DNA from 2 places in the Streptomyces uncialis genome. Region 1 is predicted to be linked to the other one. Evidence: riboswitches for the same ligand, from Rfam matches in the RefSeq annotation. Region 1 holds a riboswitch; the other holds the start of a gene.
What was found. Region 1 has a riboswitch for guanidine ahead of OG711_RS37865 (DMT family transporter). Riboswitches for the same ligand answer to the same signal wherever they lie in the genome.

Region 1 (4,203 bases):
GGGAAGAGGCCGAGGTCCCGGATCATCTCCAGTGCCCGTACGGTGGCTTCGCCGAGCGGGCGGGCCATGCGGTCCGCGCCGGAGGGGATGGACACGGGCGTCATCCGGGCCAGCCGAAGCGCGCGGTCGGCCCGCTGGTCGAAGCCGAGTACGGAGTAGCCGGCGGCCAGGGCGATCCTCTCAAGGGCGTCGGACACGCTGCTGGACATGTCCCTGATGCCGCGCAGGGTCTGGTCCGGGCTCCCGGCGGCGATATCTCCGTACGGTGACGGGCCGTACCGCTCCTCAAGGCGTGCGCGGTCGGCCTCCAGCAGGGACCGCGCCTCCTCCAGCACACGTCCTGTACGGGCCAGTTCGGTCAGGTCAGGGGGCATCGTGCTTCCTTTCGCCAGGCGGCTTTCTCGGGATGTCGGTGGTGCGGATGGCGATGAACACCCTGAACGTGGACTCCTCGTCAGGGGTGGGCAGGGAGAACGGGGACGGGGGCGGCACGGTGGGGGGCGCTACCTGGTTGCTGCTCCGCTGAGAGGCGTGGGAGGGAACCCGGCTGCGGGAACCGGACCGGCGCGGGGACCCGGCCGGTGAGCATCGCCGTCCGGATCCGCCGCCTGCCCCCTGCATGGCACCCCTCCCAGCTGGACTCTCCCCCTGCCTGTTCGAACCGTCCCCCGCGCTGGTCAGGAGGCCGCCGACAGCCGGTTCGTGGAGGCTGCGACCCGCTCCACACAGTTGTAGGCGAGCGCGGCCCGCTCGTCGGCTTCCAGCCTGTCCGAGGAGAAGGCCCTTTCGTGCTGATTCCGCAGAATCTCGCGCTGCGCGGCGATCTCGGTGAACGCCTTCTCCGGCTCCCGGTTGCGCAGGATGGCCAGGACCTGGCTTTCGGCGGCGGCGCGAAACAGGTGTCCTCTCACCGCCGAGACCGCAGGCATGCTGCACGGCCGGATCGGTGCCGGTCCCGGCCACAGCCGCGTTGAACAGGCTCACCCAGCACGAGGACACCTGCGGCGACCGCCTCGCGCGGAGTGTGCGTAGGCCATGACCGCCGACCGCGCCGCGCCGCGCCGATCGCACTCAACGTTCGAGGAGCCACTCAACCTTCACCACGGCAGGTGGCAGGGGGTGCGCTTTTGCCATGCAAATCGAACATGCGATCTAATTTGGTTCATGGCGCAACAGCACAGCTTCCCTGCCGACCTCCTGGAGAGCCAGATCGCCTGGTACGTCACGTACGGGCGCCTCGCGGACACGGCCGTCACCGGCACCGGTGCGGCCGCGTCCCGCCGTCGGCTTCTGGCCCTGTCCGCCCGGATCGCGGCCCACCCCTACTGGGACACCCCCGCCGGAACCCCTGCCGCCCGCGTCGCACTGAAGGAGACCGCCCGCGCCCTTGTCGTCGCCGGAGCAGCGGGCCGCCCGACCGGATGACCGGACGGCGTACCTCACGCGACCAGGCGTTCACCGGTCCGGCTCGGCGTGACGCGGGGCTGCCGCGCCGGAGCGTGCCGGGGCGGCTCATGGGCCACCAGGCCACCACGGCCTCAGCAGCGGCGCCGGCGCTTCCGCCGGCCAAGGCGGTCGCCCCGGGCGATCACCTTGGGTGGCCAGGAGCACGCGCTCCTGGCCTCGAACGGGCTCACCAGGGCGCCACTCCGTTGTGCTATACAGGTGATGAGGCCCCCGCGGGGCCTGCGGACGACGGATCAGTACCCGCTCAGCGACAAGACTGGCCACTTGGGAGGTCAGTTCCGTCATGGCGTGGTTCATTCTCGTCGTATCAGGAGTGCTGGAGGCCGTCTGGGCCACAGCACTGTCAGCGTCCAAGAACTTCAAGCGCCCCGTCCCGACCATCATCTTCGGGGTTGCTCTCGCAGCGAGCATGACAGGTCTCGCGTTCGCCATGAAGAGTCTGCCGACGGGGACCGCGTACGCGGTCTGGGTCGGCATCGGGGCGGTGCTCACCGCCGTCTGGGCCATGGCGACCGGGCAGGAGCGTGCCACCACCGCGCGAGTACTCCTGCTGCTGGGTCTCGTCGGCTGCGTCGTCGGACTGAAGGCGGTCAGCTGATGTCCTGGGTCATCCTTCTCATCAGTGCCGTGTTCGAAGCCGTCTGGGCCACGGCCCTCGGTCTCTCCGACGGGCTGAGCAAAACGGTCCCCACCGTCGTCTTCTTCGTCGGGCTTGCCCTCAGCATGGCGGGCCTGGGCTACGCCATGATCCGGATTCCGATCAGCGTGGCCTACTCGGTCTGGATCGGCATCGGAGCGGCCCTGACGGTCCTCTACGCCATGATCACCGGCGAGGAGCCCACCTCCCCGCTCAAGATCGTGTTCCTCGGCGGGATCATCCTGTGCGTCATCGGGCTGAAGTTCGTCAAGACCAAGCCGGGCCCCAAGGCCGAGCAGCGACTGCCGGAGACACCGGAGGCACAGAGCCCGCAGTGACCCCGGCCTGGATCCGACCCCAGGCCGACCGCACAGCGACGCCGGGTATCGACCGACCGATACCCGGCGAAGGGCCACCCTGGAACGCCCGCCGGGCCGACCCTCACAGGCGGCCCGACGGGCGTTCCGGCACGGCTGCGGACGGTGACGCGGTCAAGTACGTGCTCCCACGACGACGACCGCGGTTCGAAAAGCTGCCACCCAGTACAAGAGGCATACGCGCTCGACTTCGTCGGCGTACTCGCGCAGTGGGGCGTTCCTGGCGGGGAAAAATGGTGGCACGTCCCGTGTGAACGTTCTCTACGGTGAAGCCATGCCCACCGAACCAGCCCCGGGTCAACCCGTACGCGAGCACCTCACCACTCCCGACGGGCGGCGTCTCTCCTGTCTCGACTTCGGGCCGGCGGAGGGACGGCCCCTGCTCGCGCTGCACGGGCACCTCGGCGAAGGAGCCGACTTCGCGGACCTCGCCCGCGACCTGAGCCCCGACGGGTGGCGGGTGGTCGCACCGGACCAGCGAGGGCACGGGGACTCCGACCGGGCGAAGCGGTACGACCGGACCGGATACCTCGACGATCTGAACCTCCTGCTCACCCACCTGGGCCTGGGCCATCAGCCCCTGCCCGTCCTCGGGCACTCCCTCGGTGCCGTCAACGCCTACTACCTGGCCGCGGCCCGCCCCGACGCGGTGAGCGCACTGATCAACATCGACGGGCCCGCGTACCTGCCCATCGTGAACCCCGTCCCGCTGTCCGTCCTGCTCGGCATTCCGTACTCCGCCCCCACACGCGAGGAACTCCTGGCCGCCTGCGGCTCCCTGACACCCCTGCTGGAAAACGGACTGCGACCGCACCACGACGGGTGGCGGCTCGGCTCCCACCCCACGGACATGATCGACTCCGACACCCGTCTGCTCGGCGACCACTGGCACCAATGGCTGGGCTCACACTGCCCCGCGCTGCTCCTGCACGGCACGGCCAGCACCGTGCTGCCCACCACGCAGGCCCGCGAGATGGCATCCCGACGCCCCGGCACCACCCTGGTCGAACTGAACGCCGACCACTGGCCTCATCTACGGAGGCCGAAGGAGTCAGCGGTCGCGATCCGCCGATTCCTCCATACCTGACGGCCGGTGCAGCAAGACCTGACCCATACGGCCCTCGCGGTGCCTCTTGGCCGTCGAACAGCCCAGGAGGCAAGGGCGGGGCGGGCCCCGGACGACGACGACGCTCTGGGCCGGGCGGTCGAGCACAGCGAGGAGCGAGGAGCGTCCCCGCGTAGTGGGGCCGACGTGGTGTGTCTGCCGCAGGTTCCGCCGGTCCCCTTGAACAGGTGAGGCAGATGAGGTGGGTGAGGCAGGTGAGCCGGATGGCGGGGTGAGGCAACCTCCGGGGCCGGTGGTCCCTCTCTCTCGCTGGAAGCGTCGTCGGGTGAACGGTCCTGCTGATGTGGCCAGATGGCTGAATCACCTCTTCCGCAGGCAAGCTCCGTATCCGCGGGGCAGGGGGGGCGGTAGCGCGCACAGCCGGGCACCGCCAAGTCGGAGCACGCGTTCCTGCCTCGACCCAGGCGGGTCCGTTCCGCGTCCGGGGGCCCCCGCCAGTGGCCCCCGCCCCGACGGGATCCGGCGGGGGCGGGTTCGCGGTGTCGCGCTGCGGGTTGCCCGGACGCCGGTCCGGCGCAGGTACAAGCAGGTACTCACCCCGGGCATACAGCCTCCCTATCCGTTCGGAGACGGCCACCGAGCAATTTCAGAGTGGA
Region 2 (4,203 bases), 3.0 Mb from region 1:
CGGCCCTCGCCCTGCCCGACGGCACCGAGCGCGTGGTCGAGGGACGGCTGCGGGGCACCCTGCGCCATGTCCCCGCCGGATCGGGCGGCTTCGGCTACGACCCGGTCCTCCAGCCCGACGGCGACACCCGCACCACCGCCGAGCTGAGCGCGGACGAGAAGAACGCCATCAGCCACCGCGGCAAGGCGTTCCGCGCGCTGGTCCCCGTCCTGCGCGAACTGCTGCCGTAGGGCGGGAGGCGGGAGGCGGGAGCCGCCACCGCGACGGTCCGGGCCCCGCGACACCCCCGGTCCGCGCCGGGCCCCGGCAGCCGGAAGGCCCGGCCTCCCTGGTGCTCGATCGGGAGGCCGGGCCTTCGTCCGGTGCGGCCGGAGGGACTCGAACCCTCACGGGTGTTACCCCACTGGGACCTAAACCCAGCGTGACTGCCAGTTCCACCACGGCCGCGTCCGCGCGCCCATCGTAATGGCCCCGGGCCGCGCGCCGGAGGGGACAGGGGACGTCACAGACCGAGGTCCTTGATGATTTTGGCCACGTGTCCCGTCGCCTTCACGTTGTACAGGGCCCGCTCGACCTTGCCGTCCTCGTCGACGATCACCGTGGAGCGGATGACCCCCGTCACCGTCTTGCCGTACAGCTTCTTCTCCCCGAACGCCCCGTACGCCTCCAGCACCGAACGGTCCGGGTCGGCCAGCAGGGTGACCCGCAGCTCCTCCTGGTCACGGAACTTCGCCAGCTTCTCCGGCTTGTCCGGCGAGACACCGATCACGTCGTAGCCGTGCCCGGCGAGGAAGTCGAGGTTGTCGGTGAAGTCGCACGCCTGCTTGGTGCAGCCCGGGGTGAGCGCGGCCGGGTAGAAGTACACGATGACCTTGCGGCCCTTGCGGTCGGCCAGCGAGACCTCGTTGCCATCGGCGTCGGACAGGGTGAAGGCGGGGGCGGTGTCGCCGGGCTGGAGTCGCTCACTCATCGCCGGTCTCCTCACGGGGGTGCGGGGCCGCGGGCCGGTCGCGCCCGGGGCCGATTACACAAGGGAGCGTAATGGGGGTGCCGTGGGGTAGGTCGCGCGGGAAGCTGACAGACTGTCGACCGGACGGAAACACGGAATCACGCAAGCACGGACGAGGCGCCCGGCGGGCCAGCACCGCGGCGGCACCCCGTCCGCCCCACGCCTGACACGAGCACGGAGGCAGCACGGTGCCGGAGACATCGGATACCAGGACCCCGGCGCAGATCGAGGCGGACATCGAGCGCCGCCGCCAGCGCCTCGCCGAGACGCTGGACGAGATCGGCGTACGGGTGCACCCGAAGACGATCGTCGGGGACGCCAAGGCCAAGGTCGCGGCGAGCGTCGACAACACCCTCGGACGCGTCTACGTCGGCGCCAACCGGGTGCTCTCCCGGGCCAAGGGCCAGCTGGTCTCCGACGAGGGCGCGCCCCGGCTGGAGCGCGTCGTCCCGGTGGCCCTCGTCGTCATCGGTCTCGTGGGACTGATGGCGTACAGCGGTTCGCGCCGGCGGGGCGACTGACCGCCGCGGCGGGGCGGCCCGGCGTCCGGCGTCACCCGGACGGGCGTGAGTGCCCGTACGGACGTACGGGCCACCCCACCGGCGTACCCGGGGCACGGGCAGGTAGGTTCAGGGCGTGAGCGCCAACAAGGACTTCAACACCTCGCCCGACAAGCTTCCGATCCGGATGCTGCACGACCGGGTGCTCGTACGGCAGGACACGGCCGAGGGCGAGCGGCGCTCCGGCGGGGGCATCCTGATCCCCGCGACCGCGGCCGTCGGACGGCGGCTGGCGTGGGCCGGTGTCGTCGCGGTCGGACAGAACGTCCGTTCCGTCGAGCCCGGTGACCGGGTGCTGTACGACCCGGAGGACCGCGCCGAGGTCGAGGTACGGGGTGTGGCGTACGTCCTGATGCGCGAGCGCGATCTGCACGCCGTCGCCGCCGACCGTTTCGAGGGCTCCGAGGACTCGACCGGGCTCTACCTGTAACCCGTGGCCCCTGCTGGCCGCGGTGTCCGGTGCGGAAACCTTTCGGTGGCAAAGAGGCTGGTGACCCCTGTCACCAGCCTCTTTCCCGTTCTTTGCTACGGTGGCAACCACCCCGACGAGACGCGCCGTACCGGGACACGGAAAGACGACGCACCCCCTGTTTATCCGTCATGGAAACCACGGAGGTGCCGATCATGGCCTGGATTCTGCTCATCATCGCCGGCGTGCTCGAAGTCGGCTGGGCGATCGGGATGAAGTACACCGAGGGCTTCACGAAGCTGTGGCCCAGTGTGTTCACCATCATCGGGATCGCCGCGAGCATGGTCCTGCTGGCGCAGGCGGCGAAGACCCTTCCCATCGGGACGGCCTACGGGGTGTGGGTCGGTATCGGCGCGGGTGGGGCGGCGATCCTCGGCATGCTGGTGCTGGGTGAGCCCGCGACCGCCGCGCGGATCTTCTTCATCGCGCTGTTGCTGGTCGCGGTCGTCGGTCTGAAGGCCACGTCCGGCCACTGACCGCCTTCGCTTGCGCTTTCGAGCTCCTGGGCTGGACGTTCTCCGTTCAGCACAGGGGCTCTTCGGTTTGCGGGGGGTGCCTTCGCCTGCGCCTGCGGGTTCGCTGGGCTGGGCGTGCTTGTTCCTGTGCGGTCGTTCGTGGGGTGCGCGGTTCCTCGCGCCCCTTGGGTTGCGCCTCTCGCGGTTCCTGTTCGGGTGCGGGTTGTCCTTGGTTGCTCGCGCGGTTCCTCGCGCCCCTGGGTGGTGCCCCATTACGGTTCGCTCTTCGGGTGCGGGTCGCTCTCGTTGCGCGGTTCCTCGCGCCCTTGGGTTCGCTGGGCTGGGCGTGCTTGTTCCTGTGCGGTCGCTCGTGGGGTGCGCGGTTCCTCGCGCCCCTTGGGTTGCGCCCCTTGCGGGTTCCGTTCGGGTGCGGGTGGTCCTTGGTTGCTCGCGCGGTTCCTCGCGCCCCTGGATGCTGCCCCATTACGGTTCGCTCTTCGGGCGCGGGTCGCTCTCGTTGCGCGGTTCCTTGCGCCCCTGGGTACTTGGTGCTGGGTGTGCTTGTTTCTGGGCCGGTTCCCCGCGGGCCTTTCGGGGCGCGGGGAACCGGTTTGCGTGCTGTTGGGTTACTGGGTGGTGGGGAGGCCGGGGCTGGCTCCGCCGGTGGGGGTGCCGGTGGTCTCGCCGGTGGTCTCGCCCGTGCCGCCGGTCTCCTCGCCGCCGGTCTCACCGCCCTCGCCGGGGCCGGGGCCGCCCCCGGAGGAGTCACCGCTGGTGCCCTCCGTGGCACCCGGGCCCGGGGTACCGCCGCTCTGCCCTTCGACCGTGCCTTCCGCGCCGCCCTCACCGGGGTCGGGCGACTGCCCCTGCCCCGGCGACTGGCCGCCGCCGGACGAACCGGAGCCGGTGGTCGTGCTCGGGGTGTCGGAACCGCCGGGCTGCTCCTGCTCCCCGTCGTCGCCGCTCGGGCTGCTGCTGCCCGGGTCGGGCGAACCGTCCGTGCTGTCGGGCGTACCGCTGGGCTCCGTACCGGGCAGCTCCAGCCGCCGGTCGGAACCGTCCTGCACCCGCAGCTCGAACTCCTGGGTCTCGGTGCCCGCGAGCGCGGCCTTCGTGTACTGCGCCCAGATCTCCGCCGGCGGCCCGCTGCCGCTGATCCGCGGCTCGCCGAGCGCCCCGAACAGCGGCTGCTGCTTGCCGGAGTCCGGGTCCTGCCCCATCACCGAGACCACGGTCGCCAGCTCGGGGGTGTACGCCGCGAACCAGGCCGCCTTGTCCTGCTCGGCGGTACCCGTCTTGCCCGCCGCGGGCCGCTCGGCCGCCAGGGCCGCCCGTCCCGAACCGTTCTCGACGACGTTCCGCAGCACCGACGTGGTGGTGTCGGCCGCCTCCCGGCTGATGACCTGCTTGGTCTGCCGCTTCGGCAGCGCGATCTCCTTGCCGTCCTTGGTCAGCTTCATGACCATGACGGGGTCGCCGTGCTTGCCGTGGTTGGCGAGCGTCGCATACGTCTCGGCCATGTCCAGGACGCTCGCGGTGGCGGTGCCCAGCGCGACCGACGGGGTCGGGTGCAGGTCCCTGGTGTCCTTCGGCATCCCCAGGTCGATCGCGGTCTGCTTGACCTTGTCTGAGCCCACGTCCACGGCCATCTGCACATACACCGAGTTGACGGACTTGTCGGTGGCCTCCTGGACGGTGACCGGGCCGTAG

Region 2: linked by a shared signal. The riboswitch ahead of OG711_RS25115 (DMT family transporter) and the one ahead of OG711_RS37865 (DMT family transporter) in region 1 are both predicted to bind guanidine.

What each region holds. Positions count from the first base shown of each region.
Region 1 covers NZ_CP109583.1:9,041,498-9,045,700, reverse strand. Annotated here, with positions in the region: gene OG711_RS37880 (hypothetical protein) at 1-374, opposite strand, end outside; gene OG711_RS37875 (hypothetical protein) at 678-911, opposite strand; gene OG711_RS37870 (hypothetical protein) at 1,165-1,425, shown strand; guanidine-III (ykkC-III) riboswitch at 1,669-1,732, shown strand; gene OG711_RS37865 (DMT family transporter) at 1,751-2,065, shown strand; gene OG711_RS37860 (DMT family transporter) at 2,065-2,442, shown strand; gene OG711_RS37855 (alpha/beta fold hydrolase) at 2,756-3,568, shown strand.
Region 2 covers NZ_CP109583.1:6,015,242-6,019,444, forward strand. Annotated here, with positions in the region: gene rdgB (RdgB/HAM1 family non-canonical purine NTP pyrophosphatase) at 1-230, shown strand, start outside; tRNA gene OG711_RS25095 (tRNA-Leu) at 364-447, opposite strand; gene bcp (thioredoxin-dependent thiol peroxidase) at 503-970, opposite strand; gene OG711_RS25105 (DUF3618 domain-containing protein) at 1,198-1,530, shown strand; gene OG711_RS25110 (GroES family chaperonin) at 1,697-1,999, shown strand; guanidine-III (ykkC-III) riboswitch at 2,094-2,154, shown strand; gene OG711_RS25115 (DMT family transporter) at 2,194-2,514, shown strand; gene OG711_RS25120 (transglycosylase domain-containing protein) at 3,120-4,203, opposite strand, start outside.